2 regions of the Aeribacillus sp. FSL k6-2211 genome follow, and region 1 is predicted to be linked to the other one. Evidence: a T-box and tRNA genes for the amino acid it is inferred to sense, from the RefSeq annotation. Region 1 holds a T-box; the other holds one or more tRNA genes.

The links. The T-box of region 1 lies ahead of serS (serine--tRNA ligase). A T-box ahead of a tRNA ligase gene usually reads a tRNA of that ligase, here a tRNA-Ser.
Region 2: it has a tRNA-Ser gene. The T-box ahead of serS (serine--tRNA ligase) is inferred to sense a tRNA for this amino acid. The anticodon was not compared.

What each region holds. Positions count from the first base shown of each region.
Region 1 is NZ_CP150190.1:13,229-23,159, reverse strand. Features, by position in the region: gene lhgO (L-2-hydroxyglutarate oxidase) at 1-416, shown strand, start outside; gene serS (serine--tRNA ligase) at 491-1,771, opposite strand; T-box leader at 1,820-2,036, opposite strand; gene pdxT (pyridoxal 5'-phosphate synthase glutaminase subunit PdxT) at 2,087-2,674, opposite strand; gene pdxS (pyridoxal 5'-phosphate synthase lyase subunit PdxS) at 2,688-3,572, opposite strand; gene NSU19_RS00075 (serine hydrolase) at 3,714-5,018, opposite strand; gene guaB (IMP dehydrogenase) at 5,232-6,698, opposite strand; gene NSU19_RS00065 (YaaC family protein) at 6,817-7,764, shown strand; rRNA gene rrf (5S ribosomal RNA) at 7,852-7,967, opposite strand; rRNA gene NSU19_RS00055 (23S ribosomal RNA) at 8,107-9,931, opposite strand, start outside.
Region 2 is NZ_CP150190.1:1,855,436-1,865,366, forward strand. Features, by position in the region: gene NSU19_RS09025 (efflux RND transporter permease subunit) at 1-1,823, shown strand, start outside; tRNA gene NSU19_RS09030 (tRNA-Ser) at 1,992-2,079, opposite strand; tRNA gene NSU19_RS09035 (tRNA-Pro) at 2,081-2,157, opposite strand; gene NSU19_RS09040 (MBL fold metallo-hydrolase) at 2,305-3,267, shown strand; partial or broken gene NSU19_RS09045 (pirin family protein) at 3,329-4,057, shown strand; gene NSU19_RS09050 (methyl-accepting chemotaxis protein) at 4,310-5,689, shown strand; gene NSU19_RS09055 (hypothetical protein) at 6,291-6,566, opposite strand; gene NSU19_RS09060 (helix-turn-helix transcriptional regulator) at 6,704-7,021, shown strand; gene NSU19_RS09065 (aldehyde dehydrogenase family protein) at 7,676-9,136, shown strand; gene NSU19_RS09070 (IS110 family transposase) at 9,729-9,931, opposite strand, start outside.

The sequences.
Region 1 (9,931 bases):
GATCTATAGATATAGGTCCAAATGCTGTTTTAAGCTTGAAAAGAGAAGGGTATAAAAAAAGCGACGCAAATATGAAAGATTTGTTTGAAGTATTAACGTTCCCCGGTTTTTGGAAATTAGCAGGTCAATATATGAAAGAAGGACTCGAAGAAATGATTCGATCGATGTCAAAGAAAAAGTTTGTCGAAAATGTTCAAAAACTCATGCCCGATATTACAGAAGAAGATTTGCTGCCTGGACCATCTGGTGTCCGAGCTCAAGCTTTAAGTAAAGACGGGGCTTTAATCGATGATTTTTATATTGTACCAACGAAACGGTCCATTCATGTGCTGAACGCTCCATCTCCTGCAGCGACAGCATCCATTGAAATAGGAAGAACAATTGCCAAACAAATGATACAACGGCAGCCTATATAAAATACATTTGTACATAAAAGGGGGATATGGAAGAACCCCTCCTACCCCCTTTCATTTTTTCTATTCAGTAAGAATTACTTTTTACTAATTACTGTTTTATTTCCCATATATGGACGCAGCACTTCCGGAATGACGACAGATCCGTCTTCTTGCTGGTAATTTTCCAAAATGGCTGCTACTGTACGACCTATTGCAAGCCCAGAACCATTTAACGTATGCACATGCTCAGGCTTTGCTTTCGGATCCCGTCGGAACCGTATATTCGCCCGGCGAGCCTGAAACGCTTCAAAGTTGCTGCAAGAAGAAATTTCACGATATGTTTGATAGCTTGGAAGCCATACTTCAAGATCATATTTTTTTGCTGCCGTAAAGCCTAAATCAGCTGTACACATGCTCATAACTCGATATGGAAGTCCTAACAGCTTCAATACGTTTTCAGCATGACTTGTTAATTTTTCTAATTCCTCATAAGAATCTTCAGGCTTTACAATTTTCACAAGCTCCACTTTGTTAAATTGATGCTGGCGAATAAGGCCGCGCGTATCTCTTCCGGCCGCCCCTGCCTCAGAACGGAAGCAAGCGCTGTACGCTACATAATTGATTGGAAGCTGCTTCTCCTGTAAAATTTCATCACGGTGCAAATTTGTGACAGGAACTTCCGCTGTTGGTATTAAGAAATAATCCTCACCTTGAATTTTAAAAGCGTCTTCCTCAAACTTCGGAAGCTGTCCTGTTCCGATCATGCTTGTACGGTTCACTATATACGGAGGCAAAACTTCCTCATAGCCATGTTCTTCAACGTGCAAATCTATCATAAAACTGATAAGCGCCCTTTCTAATCTTGCGCCCAAACCTTTATAAAATACAAAGCGGCTGCCGGTCACCTTGCCGGCTCTTTCAAAATCGAGAATTCCTAATTGGTCGGCAATTTCCCAATGAGGTTTTGGTTCAAAACGAAAGGTCGGGATTTCTCCCCATTTGCGGACTTCTACATTATCTTCCTCTGAATCGCCGACTGGAACGCTCTCATGTGGAATGTTTGGAATCGACAAAATCAAGGTTTCTAACTTTTCTTCAATCTCTTTTAATTCCTCATCAAGTGTTTTGATGCGTTCTCCTACTTGACGCATTTCTTGAATTAAATGATCTGTGTCTTTCTTTTCTCTTTTCAATTCGGCGATTTTAGAAGATACTTCATTTCTTTTGCTTTTTAATTCTTCCGTCGTAACAATTAGTTCACGACGCTTTTTATCCAAGTCAACAAATTGATCAAAATCAGTTAAATCCTCTCCACGGTGTTCAAGCTTCTTTTTTATTTCTTCAAAATTTGACCGTAAAAATTTCATATCAAGCATCATGGACACTCCTTTCGCTTTTATATTCAAAATAAAAACTCCCGTCCAAAAAGGGACGAGAGTATACCCGCGTTGCCACCCTGCTTGAAGGCATCAGCCTTCCACTTACAAAGGTAACGGTTTTTGCCGTAAATGCTTACTAACAAAAACTTGCATTCAGCATTTCACTCAAGGACGGATTCACAAGCGTTTTTCACTGGTTTCCACCAACCACCAGCTCTCTTAAGAAAAACAACTTGCTACTAGTTCCTCTCATTGCTTTAGATCTATTTATATTCATAAATTTACTATAAGTTTAGGGTTTGTTCAACTTTTTTATGCATGAACTTTCTCGTTTGATTCCTTCACCATATTTAAAAAATATTGCACAAATCGATGATCATCCGTCAATTCCGGATGGAATGAACATCCAAGAATGTGGCCTTGTCGAACAGCAACAATTCGATCCTCATGTTTTGCTAAAATTTCAACATTTTCTCCTGCTTCTACAATATGCGGAGCGCGAATAAACACACCTATAAAATCGTCCCCAACTCCTGCAATGGTTAATTCCGCTTCAAAACTTTCACGCTGGCGGCCGAAAGAATTCCGTTCAACGACCACATCCAATACACCAAGGTGCGGCTCATCTTGTCCAACAATTTGCTTCGCCAGCAAAATAAGACCAGCACATGTACCGAAAACAGGTTTTCCTCCCTTTATAAATTCTTTCAAAGGGTCCATCAACCCATACTTTTCAATCAATCTTCTCATTGTCGTGCTTTCGCCGCCTGGTAAAATAAGTCCATCGATATTTTGCAATTGTTCGGATTTTTTTATTTTTACGCCTTCTGCACCACAAGCTTCGATTGACTGAATATGCTCCCTCACAGCACCTTGGAGTGCCAAAACTCCTACTTTCATTTTGTATTCTCCTTTACCAACCACGTTCTTGCATACGATGTTCCGGAAGCAATGAAGAAATATCGATCCCTTTCATCGCAGTTCCAAGATCTTTTGATAAATGAGCGATTAATTCATAATCCTCATAGTGTGTGGTCGCTTCCACAATTGCCCGGGCATACTTTCCTGGATTTTCAGATTTAAAAATACCTGAGCCGACAAACACACCATCTGCACCAAGCTGCATCATCAACGCTGCGTCAGCAGGTGTTGCAACGCCGCCAGCAGCAAAATTCACGACAGGGAGTCGTCCTTCCTTTTTAATTTGTAGCAGCACTTCATACGGGGCTCCTAAATTTTTTGCTTCCGTCATTAGCTCATCTTCGCTCATGCCGACAATTTTCCGAACCTGTGCATTCACTTTCCGCATGTGACGAACTGCTTCTACAATGTTGCCAGTTCCCGGTTCGCCCTTCGTTCTGAGCATGGAAGCACCTTCTCCAATCCGGCGAGCTGCTTCTCCTAAATCACGGCAGCCACAAACAAATGGAACCGTAAATTCACGCTTATTTATATGAAACTCTTCATCAGCCGGTGTCAACACTTCACTTTCATCAATATAATCAACACCGAGCGCTTCTAATACTCGAGCTTCTACAATATGTCCAATACGGCATTTTGCCATTACTGGAATCGTAACCGCGTTCATGACCTCTTCAATAATCGTCGGATCAGCCATGCGGGCAACCCCGCCTGCCGCACGAATGTCAGCAGGAACTCTTTCCAGCGCCATGACGGCAACCGCACCTGCTTCTTCAGCAATTTTGGCCTGTTCTGCATTGACCACATCCATGATGACGCCGCCTTTTTGCATTTCGGCCATTCCCCTTTTTACTCGATCAGTACCTGTAATTGCCATTTCTATAGTTCCTCCTTAATGATACATTCAAATGCATACGTCTATTTTATCCTAATTTTTATAAAATTCCTATCAAATTTCAAGGATTTCTTTTATTTTAAATATAGTAAAAACCCCCAACAAAATGTTAGGAGTTATGCATTAAAACCAGCTTTTTACCATGTTTGCTGCTCCGTTCCATACATCACCAAAAAAACTACCAATGCCTCTCATTGATAATACAAACCAGTTAGCTTTTTCGACTTTTGTTTTTGTCACTACATCAACTTTCGCTTCGGATTCACCTGTTACAAATCCGTAATCCTGGCTGTTCCCTTTATATTCTATGGACATATACCCGACCTTGGCGCCCTTTTTAATTGGTGCAGTCAGCTCTCCGTTCGCAGTTAAAAGCTTTTTATCTAAAACATATTTCGGCTCATACTGGTCTTTTTCCCCACGTTTAATAGGGAGCTTTAAAGAATCTTTTGTTTCTATTTCTACTTTTTTCTCTTTTCCTTTTACAACAGATACAGTTGATTTATTTTTTATTTGATATTGCGCAGGAAATAATTCCTCAATGGAAAAATTGCTGAAAACATAGTCCATTAGTTTTCTAGTTTCACTAAAACGATGTACGTAATTGTTGCTCCCTTTACCTTTCGCATTCATAACAACTGTGATGATTCGCATTCCGTTCCGTTCGGCTGTTCCCGTAAAGCAGGAGCCCGCAAAATCGGTATATCCTGTTTTTAACCCGTCTACACCTTCTGTACCATAAACTAATCCAGGCAGCATCCAGTTCCAGTTTTCCATTTTAATCTCATCATCCGTACCTTCTCGAAAAGCTTTTCTCGTAATTTTGGCCGTTTCTAAAATCTCAGGATACTCCTTTAAAAGATGGTACGCAAGGCTGGCAACGTCTCTCGCAGACATTACATTTTCTTCTTCCTCACCTGTTCCTTCCGGATGCATCCCCATTAAGTCTCTATTGTTTAAACCTGTCGCATTTACAAACTTCGTATGCTTCAAGCCTAGTTCTTTCGCTTTTTCATTCATCATTTTCACAAAATTTGTTTCCGATCCACCGATCACTTCTGCCACTGCAATCGCCGCACCATTTGCAGAATAAATGGCCATTGCTTCATATAACTCTTTTATTGTATAACTTCCATCTTTTCTTAAAGGGACATTGGATAAACTGCGATTTTGGGAAATTTTGTAAACATAATCACTTGGACGATATGTTTGATCCCAAGAAACTTTCTTTTCATGGATCGCTTCCAGCAGCAAGTATTCAGTCATCATTTTTGTCATACTTGCAACTCCAAGAGTTTTATCAATATTTTTTCCGTACACAATTTTCCCTGTAGAGGCTTCAACGGCAATGGCTGCAGAGGCATTGATGCCCAATGGGTCATTTTCTTCAGCATTTATTTTGGGAGACAAAGGGGAAAATGCCGTCATCAATAAAAACGTGATGACGAGAGCCGAGATGAATTTTTTCGTGAAGTGCACCATGATTACCTCCATTTATTTGAAAATATCTATTTTAAAAAATAATTAATAGTTAACACAACAAAATTGATTTTAACATACATCTTATAAAAAAAATAGACAGAGTCTCTACTCTGTCTAAAAGTCGTAATTTTTTAAATAAGACTATTGAACTGTCAGTTGTTAAGAAATGGAATAATTAGGAGCCTCTTTTGTAATTTGAACATCATGCGGATGGCTTTCTCTTAATCCTGCACCAGTCATCCGGATAAATTGTGAATGCTCACGGAGCTCATATAAATTTTTTGCTCCGCAATATCCCATACCTGATCTCACACCGCCGACAAGTTGGTAAATTGTCTCTGCCAACGGTCCTTTATATGGGATGCGGCCTTCAATTCCTTCTGGAACAAATTTTTTGTTGTCTTCTTGGAAATAACGGTCTTTGCTACCTTTTTCCATCGCTGCAACTGAACCCATGCCGCGATATACTTTAAATCGACGCCCTTGGTAAATTTCTGTTTCTCCCGGGCTTTCAGATGTACCTGCAAGCAAACTTCCTAACATGACGGCATGTCCACCTGCAGCCAATGCTTTTACAATATCTCCTGAATATTTTATTCCGCCATCAGCAATGATAGCTACTCCGTGCTTTCTTGCTTCTGTCGCACAATCATATATGGCTGTAATTTGCGGCACCCCAACACCTGCTACCACACGAGTAGTACAAATGGAACCAGGGCCAATTCCAACCTTCACAATGTCTGCTCCAGCTTCTATGAGAGCTCTCGTTCCTTCAGCTGTTGCAACATTTCCTGCAATAATATTTAAATCTGGATAAGCATCACGAATTTTCCTTACTGTTTCTAAAACTCCTTTTGAATGTCCATGCGCCGTATCCACGACAATAACATCCACATTTGCTTCCACTAGTTTTTTAACGCGCAGCATCGTATCAGATGTTACACCTACTGCAGCGCCGACGATCAATCTTCCATGGGCATCTTTAGCTGAATTTGGAAACTCAATTACTTTTTCAATATCTTTAATCGTAATAAGGCCTTTTAATATGCCTTTATCATCTACAATCGGGAGCTTTTCAATTTTATATTTTTGCAAAACTTTTTCAGCTTCTTCCAATGTTGTGCCTACAGGAGCTGTAACTAGATTTTCTTTCGTCATCACTTCAGAAATTTTTGTAGAATAATCTTGTATAAAACGTAAATCTCTGTTTGTAATAATACCTACAAGCTTTTGTTCCTCTGCATTGTTCACAATCGGAACACCAGAAATCCGATATTTGCTCATTAAATGTTCGGCATCATATACTTGATGGTCCGGAGTAAGGAAAAACGGATCTGTAATAACACCGCGCTCAGAACGTTTTACTTTATCTACTTGCTCAGCTTGCTGTTCAATCGACATATTTTTATGGATAATGCCCAATCCTCCTTGGCGCGCCATAGCAATCGCCATTTCTGATTCGGTAACAGTATCCATTCCTGCGCTGATAATTGGAATATTCAATTTTAACGTCTTCGTGAGCTCAACACTTAAGTCCACATCACGCGGCAAAACCTCTGACTTGGCAGGAATTAACAAAACATCATCGAACGTTAAGCCTTCCTTTAAAAATTTTGATTCCCACATTATTAAAACCCCCTAATCACGGCAAAATATTATATGTAGATTAACAATTGCTAAAGATGCTGTCAAGAAATCCACAAAGAATTTAAATTTTTAGAATAGTTGTTATGGAGGGGTCTCATTGTCGATTTGGAATTTTTATTCATCATTTCACTCTGCTCAAACAGTCCAACGGCTGCTTACCAAACATTATCAAAAACTTAACGTGCATGAGCCTGAACAAACATCTTATCAAAACTGCTATACATTTATTTATTTTTTAAAACATGGAGAAAATTATTACAAAATGGCTGATACAGCCCCGATCATGATCAAACCGGTTTTAGCTTTTTACGGCATCAGCCAGCTGATAAAGGCACTGCTTCTGACAGTCGATGCTCATTATCCTTCCTCTTCAGCTGTTTTATCCCATGGGGTATCAACAAGGAAACGAAAAAAACATAATTATAACTTTTTAAAAGATGAAGTTAAGGTGCAAAAAAATGGTTTATATCGCCATGCTGCCCTCAATCTTTTTCAATTAAATCACACGCCTGGAGAAAAATTTTCCATGGATTCCCTTTTGAAAAGAATCCCCGAATTAAGCGATCTATATCAGTTTCATTTACAAATCCCAACGACCATCCCAATTGAGACAAATGACACATTCATCATTGTACATAAAGAAATAGCAAATCGTTACTGTATTACCTCTAAGCGTCTTGCTGAGATTTTACAAAGCCAGCTTCATTGGATGCTTTCAAACGAAGATGTAGATTCACTTTATTTTTCCCATTCAGCCGAATTTCACTATTTATGGAAATCCTCCTATTTATTCAACTTTTATAATAAACAATATTATCTGCCGGCTGCGAAAGAAGATATAAAATTAATGCCGGAAATATTAATCCACTACCTTGTGCTTTATAACTTAAGCATGATTTCCCGATATGAAACCGAATGGCTGTATGATCTTATGTATAACCATCATAGTGATGATTACGTTTTTATTCATCAATTTATGGAAATCACATTAAAAAAAATTCCTTGGTTAACCTTAATGTATTTAAACCATATTTTCAATGGATAAAAGCAGCCAACGGTAGTTGTGCTGCTTCTTTAACAAAAATATGATTATATACAAAAAAAAGCAGCTGTTTTGCTGCTTTTTGTTTTTGCCTGGCAGCGTCCTACTCTCGCAAGGGACAAACCCTCACTACCATCGGCGCTGAAGAGCTTAACTTCCGTGTTCGGGATGGAAACGGGTGTGACCTCTTCGCCATTGCCACCAAGCAATTTTTTTCTATTCATTGTTCCATTCAGTTCGATGGACAACTATTATTATAACTTTTTGATCACAGTTGTCAACACTTTTTTGAATATCATTCTTTCAAAACTAGATAACGGTTCCTTCACGAATAGATGCTCCTACTTGGTTAAGTCCTCGATCGATTAGTATCCGTCAGCTCCACGTGTCACCACGCTTCCACCTCGGACCTATCTACCTCGTCATCTTCAAGGGATCTTACTCGCGTTTAGCGATGGGAAATCTCATCTTGAGGGGGGCTTCACGCTTAGATGCTTTCAGCGCTTATCCCTTCCGCACATAGCTACCCAGCGGTGCCCCTGGCGGGACAACTGGTACACCAGCGGTGCGTCCATCCCGGTCCTCTCGTACTAAGGACAGCTCCTCTCAAATTTCCTGCGCCCGCGACGGATAGGGACCGAACTGTCTCACGACGTTCTGAACCCAGCTCGCGTACCGCTTTAATGGGCGAACAGCCCAACCCTTGGGACCGACTACAGCCCCAGGATGCGATGAGCCGACATCGAGGTGCCAAACCTCCCCGTCGATGTGGACTCTTGGGGGAGATCAGCCTGTTATCCCCGGGGTAGCTTTTATCCGTTGAGCGATGGCCCTTCCATGCGGAACCACCGGATCACTAAGCCCGACTTTCGTCCCTGCTCGACTTGTAGGTCTCGCAGTCAAGCTCCCTTCTGCCTTTGCACTCTCCGAATGATTTCCAACCATTCTGAGGGAACCTTTGGGCGCCTCCGTTACCTTTTAGGAGGCGACCGCCCCAGTCAAACTGCCCACCTGACACTGTCTCCCGCCCCGATCAGGGGCGCGGGTTAGAATGTCAGTACAGCCAGGGTAGTATCCCACCGTCGCCTCAGCGCAAGCTGGCGCTCACGCGTCTCTGGCTCCTACCTATCCTGTACAAGCTGTACCCACATTCAATATCAGGCTGCAGTAAAGCTCCACGGGGTCTTTCCGTCCTGTCGCGGGTAACCTGCATCTTCACAGGTACTATAATTTCACCGAGTCTCTCGTTGAGACAGTGCCCAGATCGTTACGCCTTTCGTGCGGGTCGGAACTTACCCGACAAGGAATTTCGCTACCTTAGGACCGTTATAGTTACGGCCGCCGTTTACTGGGGCTTCGGTTCGCACCTTCAGCTACAGCTTAAGCGCTCCCCTTAACCTTCCAGCACCGGGCAGGCGTCAGCCCCTATACTTCACCTTACGGTTTCGCAGAGACCTGTGTTTTTGCTAAACAGTCGCCTGGGCCTTTTCACTGCGGCTCATCATGGCTTATCACCTTGATGAGCACCCCTTCTCCCGAAGTTACGGGGTCATTTTGCCGAGTTCCTTAACGAGAGTTCTCTCGCTCACCTTAGGATTCTCTCCTCGCCTACCTGTGTCGGTTTGCGGTACGGGCACCTCTCACCTCGCTAGAGGCTTTTCTTGGCAGTGTGGAATCGGGAACTTCGGTACTTCCTTTCCCTCGCCATCACAGCTCAAGCACACGGCAAGCGGATTTGCCTGCTTGCCAGCCCTAACTGCTTGGACGCGCACATCCAACCGCGCGCTTGCCCTATCCTCCTGCGTCCCCCCATTGCTCAAACGGTGAGGAGGTGGTACAGGAATATCAACCTGTTGTCCATCACCTACGCCTTTCGGCCTCGGCTTAGGTCCCGACTAACCCTGAGCGGACGAGCCTTCCTCAGGAAACCTTAGGCTTTCGGCGGAGGGGATTCTCACCCCTCTTTCGCTACTCATACCGGCATTCTCACTTCTAAGCGCTCCACCGGTCCTTCCGGTCCGGCTTCGATGCCCTTAGAACGCTCTCCTACCGCTGACACCAACGGTGTCAACCCGCAGCTTCGGTGATACGTTTAGCCCCGGTACATTTTCGGCGCAGAGCCACTCGACCAGTGAGCTATTACGCACTCTTTAAATGGTGGCTGCTTCTA
Region 2 (9,931 bases), 1.8 Mb from region 1:
ATATTTACAGACGGATGACATTAAAAGGGGAGCCGTTAAAAGGGAAAGAGCTGATTATTGCAGCGACAAAAGAAATGTTTATTCCTATTATGTCCTCAACCATTGTGACGATTGCGGTTTTCTTGCCGCTCGCATTTGTCGAAGGGATGGTCGGACAGCTATTTATGCCGTTTGCCCTTACGATTGTATTCTCGCTTTTAGCGTCCCTTTTAGTGGCGATTACTATTGTGCCGGCACTTGCTCACGTTTTATTTAAAAAAGGAGTAAAACGGAAAGGCGAAAAAGAAAAGGAAGCTGGCTTTTTGGTTACTAACTATAAAAAAATATTAAATTGGTCTTTGAACCATAAATGGATAACATCATTGATTGCGATCCTGCTTCTTGTCTCCAGTCTGTTTTTAATTCCTGTCATCGGTGTAAGCTTTTTGCCGAATGAACAAGAAAAGCAAGTTATCGTAACGTATGATCCGGATCCAGGGCAAACGCTGGAAGAAGTAGAAGATATCGCATTGAAGGCAGAAGATTTCCTTGTCGACCGTGATCATGTAAAAACGATTCAATTGTCTGTCGGAAGCGAAAATCCGATGAATCCTGGAAATCGAAATCAGGCCATTTTCTTTATTATGTATGAAGATGACACACCGAATTTTGAAAAAGAAAAGGAGAAAATTGTTAAAGTCTTAAATGAATTAACGAACGAAAAAGGCGATTGGGGCACCATTGACATGATGATGGCAAGCAATGAGTACACATTGCATGTGTTTGGCGATTCGATGGAAGATATTGAGCCTGTCGCCCAAAAAGTGCAAAAAATCTTGGAAGATGAAAAAAACTTGAAAAATGTCGAATCAGGTTTATCGAAAACTTATGATGAGTTCACGTTTGTTGTTGATCAAGAAAAGATGAGCAAGCTAGGATTGACCGCTGGGCAAATTGCGATGGCATTAAGCCAACAGCATGAACGGCCGGTTTTAACAACAATCCAAAAAGAAGGTCAAGACATTGAAGTTTATATTGAAGGGGAAGAGCAAACATTTGATTCGATTGATGAGATGAAAAAGAAAACCATTCAGTCCCCTCTTGGCATGAATGTGAAAATTGGAGATGTAGCGAAAGTAAAAGAAGGCGAAACATCCAATACGATTACTAGACGCGACGGAAAATTTGCAGTATCAGTCAGCGGAGAGATTACTACTAATGACGTTAGCCAAGTAAATGCAAACATTCAAAAGAAAATAGATGGTTTAGAATTGCCGCCTGGTGTGAACATTGAAACAGGTGGAGTGTCCGAACAGATCAATGAGTCGTTTTCACAATTAGGATTGGCTATGCTCGCTGCCATCGCTGTTGTCTACTTTGTGCTGGTGGTTACGTTTAGTCAAGGACTTGCGCCTTTTGCCATTCTATTTTCACTTCCATTTACCGTCATCGGCGGATTTGTAGCGCTATGGCTTGGAGGAGAAACATTGAGCGTTTCAGCTCTGATCGGCGCGCTCATGTTAATCGGTATTGTTGTGACGAATGCGATTGTGTTAATTGACCGTGTCATTCATAAAGAGCGTGAAGGACTTTCTACAAGAGATGCGCTCATTGAAGCAGGGGCAACTCGTCTAAGACCGATTTTAATGACTGCGCTGGCAACAGTTGGAGCATTGCTTCCTCTCGCATTAGGTTATGAAGGAGATGGAGGCATGATCTCGAGAGGACTTGGTTTAACCGTCATCGGCGGATTGACCAGCTCGACTTTGCTGACTCTCATCATTGTTCCGATCGTCTATGAAGTATTAAGCAAATTTAGAAGAAAAGCTCCAATCGAGGAATGATAAGAAAAAACCTGAAAAGCACTGAATAGGCTTTTCAGGTTTTTTTGCATAACTTGCTGAAACAGTTTTATGAAAATAAGAATATCAATTGTTTTGAAAAATTTTCAAAAGGGTCAATTATTCAAATTCCGGCAATAAAAAAACGCGCTTTTTAGCGCGTTTTTTAAACGGAGAAGGTGAGATTCGAACTCACGCGGCGGTTGCCCGCCCTAACGCATTTCGAGTGCGTCCCCTTCAACCACTTGGGTACTTCTCCATGGTCGGGAAGACAGGATTTGAACCTGCGACCCCCACGTCCCGAACGTGGTGCTCTGCCAAGCTGAGCTACTTCCCGAAAAACGTCAGCATTGATATTATATATTAAAATAAAAAATTTGTCATTAAAAAATTTTAACCAATCAACAAAAAGTTTAGAAAAGGAAATTAATCTTTTTTTGTTGAATTATGTAGTAGGCAAATAAAAGAAAGGAGTCACATAACATTGAAGGTACAAAACATTGGCGATGACATCACATTAATTGATCTTTTTGACTTAGGATTAGAAAACAGAACAGGGGCTTACGTTCTTCACGAAAAAGAGCTGACCATCATCGAAACAAGCGCGAGCCCGTCTGTCCCATATTTATTAAAAGGTCTTGAAAGTTTAGGAATTGATCCGAAGGATGTTAAAAACATCATTGTTACGCACATTCATTTAGATCATTCGGGAGGTGTCGGGCTTTTCCTTGAACATTGCCCAAAAGCAAAAGTGTTCGTTCATCCCCGCGGGAAACGTCATTTGCAAGATCCATCGAGATTAATTGCCAGCGCCAAAACGGTGTATGGAGAGGAGCAATTTCAAAAATTGTTTGACCCGATTTTGCCCGTGCCAGAAGACCAGCTAGTTGTAAAAGAAGATTTGGAAACGCTTCAAGTAGGCGATGATCGCGTGCTGACGTTTTATCACACACCAGGTCATGCGAATCACCATTTTTGTATACATGATTCCAAAAGTAACGGCATCTTTACCGGCGACACGATCGGGGTTTTTTATTCAATGCTCTTAGATTCAGACTTAGAGTTTTATTTGCCGTCTACTTCTCCTAACCAGTTCGATCCGGATAAAATGCTTGAATCATGCGAAAGAATCGAAGCATTAAACGTTTCGAAAATATTTTTCGGTCATTTTGGCATGAGCGAGCATCCAGAGGAAGTTTATAAACAGCTAAAATATTGGCTGGACATTTTTGTAGATCAAGGCAAAGCGGTTGTAAAAGAGCATGGAAGCTTGCCGTTTGAAGAAAAATCAAAGCTTCTATCTGATAGATTGTACAGCACGTTGCAAGATTACTTAAAGAAAAAACATATTTCCGAAGATCATCAAGTGCACGAGTATATAAAAATCGATATGGGCATTTGTGCGCAAGGGATTATTGATTACTTGCAAAAAGCAGAAAATAGATAAGGCTTGTATGGAAAGAGATATACGCAAAATTAAAAATGTTGCGTTACAATCGAATCATCCGATGGGTTTGTGTTAGAACCTGGCTTGCGGAGGATATTTTTCAGCAAGGGACGTTTGACCTTCATCCCCATCGGGGAATCGAAACTGTCACATATGTAATTGACGGGATTTTAGAGCATTTTGATAACAAAAATGGATATGGCAAGCAAAGCCGGGGATGTTCAATGGATGACTGCTGGAAGAGGAGTAATCCATCAAGAAGATCCTGCACCTGGATCTACCGTTCACAGTCTGCAGCTGTGGGTTAATTTGCCGAGTTCAAAAAAACTGACCGCTCCCCGCTATCAAAATTTGAAAAGTGCTGACATGCCAGTTAGAAAAGAAAAAGGAGCGTTGATTCGGATTTTTTCTGGATCGTCAAAAGGTATTCAAGCGCCGACTAAAAAATTACGTTCCAGTCACGATGGTGGAAATGATTCTGGAACCTGATGCGTTCGTTCATCAAGATCTTCCGGGAAGCTATAATGGTTTTCTTTATATATTGGAAGGAAAAGGCTTGTTTGGTGCGTCCAAAACAAAAGGGGAAAAAGGGCAAGTGCTGTTTTTAACAAAGGGTGCTGAGGGAGAGGAAAGCTTCATAACCGTCACAACGACAGACAAACTCCGGCTGCTTCTATATGCGGGAGAACCTCTCCATGAACCTGTCACAGCTTACGGTCCGTTTGTTATGAACACGAAAGAAGAAATACGGCAAGCAATCGTCGACTATCAAACAGGAAAGTTTGAATGAAAGAGAATAACAGCTTGATAAACTCTCCGCCTTTTATGCACGGAAGGAGAGTTTTTTTTGTAAATAAAAATTATTTCTCGGGAAAGCGCAAAATTCAACAATGATAAAGAAAAAACGAGAAAAAAGGTAGCATCTGTCGAATGGTTGTATATTGAAATGTTTTGTGTCAGATTATGTGACATAAATTATGTTTCGTTCTTGTTCGGCTTGTTACAATAAAGAGTAAATTAGTGGAGACAGTAGGTGATAAATATGCTGTTTTTAAAAAAATGGAATCGAGCAGCGGATCATGAAGAAGATAGACAAAAAAAACAGATGGAGGATTCGTTTGCGGCACAGGTGGAAGTTGCTGCGGATCAATTAAAAGGCGTCATTGAGCAAATGAAATTAACCGCTGTTTCCCTTGATGAACGATCTTCCTCGAGTAAAAAAAGCACGTTTCAGCTATTAGAGCATATTGAGCAGACCGCGCAAGACACAAATAACGTTTCAGAAAAGATGCGTAAAATTGAAGAGGCAGCTGTGAAAATCACAGCATCTTCCCAAGAGATACATTCCTCAAGTATATTATTTTATGAACAGCTCGTAAAATCGAAAACGCAGCTGCAAAAAATACAAGAAGAAACGGAACAGCTGCGGCAAAATCATTTGAAAATTCTTGATCAAATGGATCGGCTCGTTTCTTTTTCCAAACAAATGGATCACATTCTTTCTTCGATTGGAGCGATTTCCCAAAAAACAAAAATACTTGCATTAAATGCAAATATCGAATCGGCAAGAGCCGGAATACATGGGAAAAGCTTCTCGGTCGTTGCAAATGAAATTGGAAATTTGGCAAATCAAACGCATGATGCGGTTGAAGAAACACATCAAATTCTTTCTTCGATTCAATCAGAAATTGAGTTTTCGACCAAAATGGTAAAATCGGAAAACGATCAGATGAAAAAGAATGTGGCTGAATTACTATCTTTAATTGATGTTATCCATTCCTTTCAAACATCGTTGGGCAAAATCACATCAATGGTATCGGATTCGAAAGACGCTGTCGAATTGCAGTGTGATCATGTACAGGAAATTACTACGGTGCTCAAGCAAATATCAGATATGGCTCATGAAAATAAAATATATGCACTGAGAGTTTCAGAAGATATGGATAAGCAGCACCAGCATATTGAAGAGATGATTGCCATCAGCGAGACATTGGATCAAACCTCTAAAGAGCTGCAAACGTTAGTCAAAAGGGATCAGCTTCAACAAATTACAGAAATAGATTTGGCAAAAATCAACGAAATGAAAGAAAAAGTGATGAATCTTTTATCACAATTTCCATTGTATGAACTAGATGCGGATGTTCATAAAAAAGCATTGGATCAATTTTTTGAGGAGAACGAGCATATCGAAGCTATTTGGTCGAATCGACTGGACGGTACATTCGTTTATTCCAACCCTCCTGCAGGCTTAATAAATGCAAAAGCCCGTCCTTGGTTTATCGAAGCTAGTAAAAATAAAATCTTTATATCAAGCATCTATACATCTGCTGTTACAAAAAAACCGTGCATCACCATTTCCTTCCCCATTCATAAGAACGGAGACATCGTCGGGGTTATCGGTGTCGATTTAATAGTAAAATAAGCAGATGGTTTCAATCCTTTTTGAAACGATATAATTTTCGCCCTTTTATTTAAAAATGCGGTTTCACAACCGCGTTTTTCTTTTCTCTCAAACAAGAAAATTAAAAAAAAAGAGAATGAATACTCAAAAAATTTTCAGAAAGATTAGCCTGTTTTTCTGCTCGATCCATCCGCTTCTCTTTAACTCCGCAACACAATGCTTAAAGCATTTTTTTAATGATGGATAAGAACATGTCTTTTTCCTCGCTTCCATTACGAGCCGCAAAATTTCCCCTTCGCTAAAGCCGTTTCTCTTGTTTATATGGAGCAAATAAAAACAAGTCAATAAAATCCAGACACACACTTCAGACAAATTTCCTTTGGCAAATTCTTTAAAAACGAATTCCGGGACTTGAAAATACCTATTTTTTACATTTTTATGTAGATGCTGTTCAATAATTGATTCATGATGGTCTTTTTTATACTCATTATTAAATATGTAGAGAGGCAGTGAAAAATATTTACGATGTTCATAGAAAGAAGGATTTAATTCATTTGTCAACATCTTGACCCCCAAAAACCCTTTTGATCAGCATGAACGGGAAATATTTTCGTAGAATTGTTTATTTTTGGCCGGTGCCCGCTTTTGTTTCTTCCAGTTTGATAAGAAAGGAAATGACATCTGCAAGTGCTTGCCTATAAACTAGCAAATTTTGAGTATCCATCAAACAATAGATGGTTCCTTTTAAATCATCGCAATCGTTTTTGGCTATGCCCAGCTTTTTAAGCTTTTCTTCAAGCTCGTTGTATAGAGCTTTGAGCTCACGGTTTTGTCGATTTAACAAAGCTTGCTCAATTCGATTATAAGCGAATTCATTGAAAGCTTGCTCAAAGTTCATCTATGCTCACCCAACCCTTTGAAGATAAAAATGAATAAAAAATATTCATTTTTATAGTAATACAAAACGAATTGAAAGTAAAATAGGAAAACGTTAAACTATATTATAGATGAAGTAGCAAAGAAGGAATGTAACAGATGGAAATCAATAAAAAAATCGGAGAACAAATAAGAGAAGTGCGAAAAAAGTATAATATATCGATGGTTCAACTGGCCGAGGATTTGGAAATTTCTCAGCCAAGGCTTTCTAGAATCGAAAATGGTGAACAAGAAATTCCTATTAGCCTCATTCAAAAATTTTGCCAAAGATTTAATATACCGATGGGAAGCTTTTTTAAAATGATCGATAACGAGGACATATCTCTTGTTGATGATCAAGTAGAACATATTCTTTCTACTTTAAATGATGAGCAAAAGAAAGCATTGTATGTTTTTTTATCTTCTTTTCAAAAATAACCCTCCATCCCTTGATCCCTTCATGAATTCGTGACGAAAGGCAGACCGAAAATAAACGAACAAATGTTCCTTTTTATTTTACCATGTTTTGATAGTTTTTGGAAGCGGTGAGAATTCTCTTTATTATTTTATTTTTATGGAGAGTTGAATCACCGCTTTTTAGATCCAGGCAAGTAACTGCCGTATTATATGCACAGTAAAAATGGAACATGCTGATGCATCGGCTTAAAATATTTTGCTAGAATGTAAGAAGCCAAAAAGTATGTTTGAACAAAACTATATACAGTTGATCTACTTTTCAAAAGCACAATCAAATGGAACTTCTGAACCATTTCAATAAAAATGACTCGAAAATCATTTAAACATTGTCGAAATATAGCGAGAAATATTTGGGATTTGAGTTGGAATGGAAGTCGGCAGCGAAACATATTTATCTATAAAACGGAGCATAGCTGCTATGTTGATGCAGCTTCCTGAAAATCTTACAGTTCTCAATGAAAGGTTTTTTAGAAGCTTGCCAATTTCATGGCGGACCAAGCAAATTGATACAATGACAGCAGGACGAAAAATATGAAATGATGTTTAATGATTGACAGCCGCTCCATAAACTAATAAAATTGGATTGAAAATTCGGAATTTTTAGGAGGGGACCAAATGGAGAAATTTGAGAACTACAATAAAAGCTATATTAACGGACAATGGGTTGAAGGAAAAAGCGAAAGCATATTTGAAGATGTTAATCCTTACGATAATTCCCTCATCACAAAAGTGCGTTTAGCAACGAGAGAACAAGTGCAAGAAGCATTTGAAATCGCTCAACAGGCACAAAAAAAATGGGCGAAATCGTCTGTTGAAGAAAGAAAGGAAGTTATTCGAAAAGCAGCAGAATATTTAAAGTCTCATCAGGATGAAATTGTAAGCGTTATCACTCGTGAGACAGGCGGAACTGTTTTAAAGGCGAATGTAGAATTGCACTTGACGCTGGAGGTTCTCGAAGAAGCCTTGAACTATGCAGGAGCCATACATGAAGTCAGGGAAGTCCCAAGTGCAATTGAAGGGAAAGTGAACAAAATTTACCGTCTTCCGCTCGGAGTGATTTCATCAATATCACCGTTCAATTTCCCGATGAATTTATCGATGAGAACAATCGCTCCTGCGATTGCATTAGGAAACAGCGTTGTCCATAAACCGGATATACAGGTAGGTCTTGTTGGAGGCTCGATCATTGCGAAAGCATTTGAATATGCCGGACTTCCAAAAGGAGTCTTCAACATGATTTTAACCGATATTCCTGAAATCGGTGATGAAATGTTGACAAATCCGATTCCGCGCTTAATTAGTTTTACCGGCTCCACCGCCGTTGGCAGACATATCGGTGAAATTGCTGGCCGCAATTTGAAACGGGTTGCGCTGGAGCTTGGAGGCAACAGTCCGTTTGTCGTGCTGTCGGATGCCGACGTAGACCAGGCAGTGAACGCCGCTGTTTTCGGCAAGTTTATCCACCAAGGACAAATTTGTATGATCGTCAATCGCTTTATCGTTCATAAAGATCATTACGATGAATTTGTGGAAAAATTTGTTTCCAGAGCAAAATCTCTTCCTTATGGGAACCCTTCCGATCCCAATACGGTCATTGGACCATTAATCAATGAAACGCAGCTGAAAAAAGCTTTAAGCTACATTGAAGAAGCTAAGAAGGAAGGCGCAACACTTGTCTTAGAAGGGAAAAGAGAAGGAAACGTCCTCACTCCATTTGTCTTTACGAATGTCAAAAATTCAAGCAAGCTCGCGCAAACAGAAGTTTTTGCGCCCATCGCGACAATCATTAAGGCTGAATCAGATGAAGAAGCGATTGAAATGGCAAATGACACCGAATATGGTTTAAGTTCTTCTATTTTCACCAGCGATTTGAATAGAGGGGAACAGCTTGCGTTGTCCATTGATTCAGGCATGACCCATATCAATGACCAAACAGTCAATGATGCTCCAAATATTCCATTCGGCGGAAACAAAGGAAGCGGTTTAGGACGTTTCGGAAATCCATGGGTTGTCGACGAATTTACCGTGACAAAATGGGTTTCAGTTCAAGAAAAAGAGCGTCAATTTCCGTTTTAATGATGACAGGGGCTGTCCAGAAAGTCAAAATCCACTGAAAACGAAACATCATCATAAGCATTGATATATCAGTGTTTCTAAAACATTAAAGGGGCGTCTATAAGCCGGAAAATCGACTTATTAGACAGCCCCGATTTATTGTAAGAGGAATTTTGGACGAGGAAATACCTTTTGGGGAATAAGCGATAGTTCTAGAGAAAAATATAAAAATACATCCTCCCTCTATAAATGTTGATATATCAACGGTTGTAGCCGTTTCAGGGGTGTCAAAAAAATATTTTTCGACAAAGTTCCTAACATTATTTCTTAAATATGTGTATATCTTACATTGACTGGGTACGCTTCGCGGCCACTACTGGTTAAATTTGGTTGTAGTGGGGGAAGCGTATGGGATGCACCGTGGATCTCTGCATCGCTGATGATGACGAACCCTCCCATGTCTCTTGGCATCCTTGCGCCTACATTCCTTCGTTCGGTCTAGTCATCAGGCAGAGGCCGGCTAAGCTCCTTTAGGGACTCAAGGTCGAATGGATGATATCGCGCCAGCTTCTCCGTGTCATCCTTGTTGTCTAGAGAATCGAGACTATAGGCATCAAGCAGCCGTTTCGAGGCCAAAGATGTCCTGCATCATTCGCTTCGCATCGAACGCTTGGTGCTTCGTACATACAGCGTGCAATACCTTCAATAATTTTCCGCATAACACCACAATCGATTGCTTCTTCCGCAACGGATTATCAGGACGTGTCGTGTAATAGTCGTGCAGCTGCCGAAACGCTTCGTTGTGGCGGATCATCG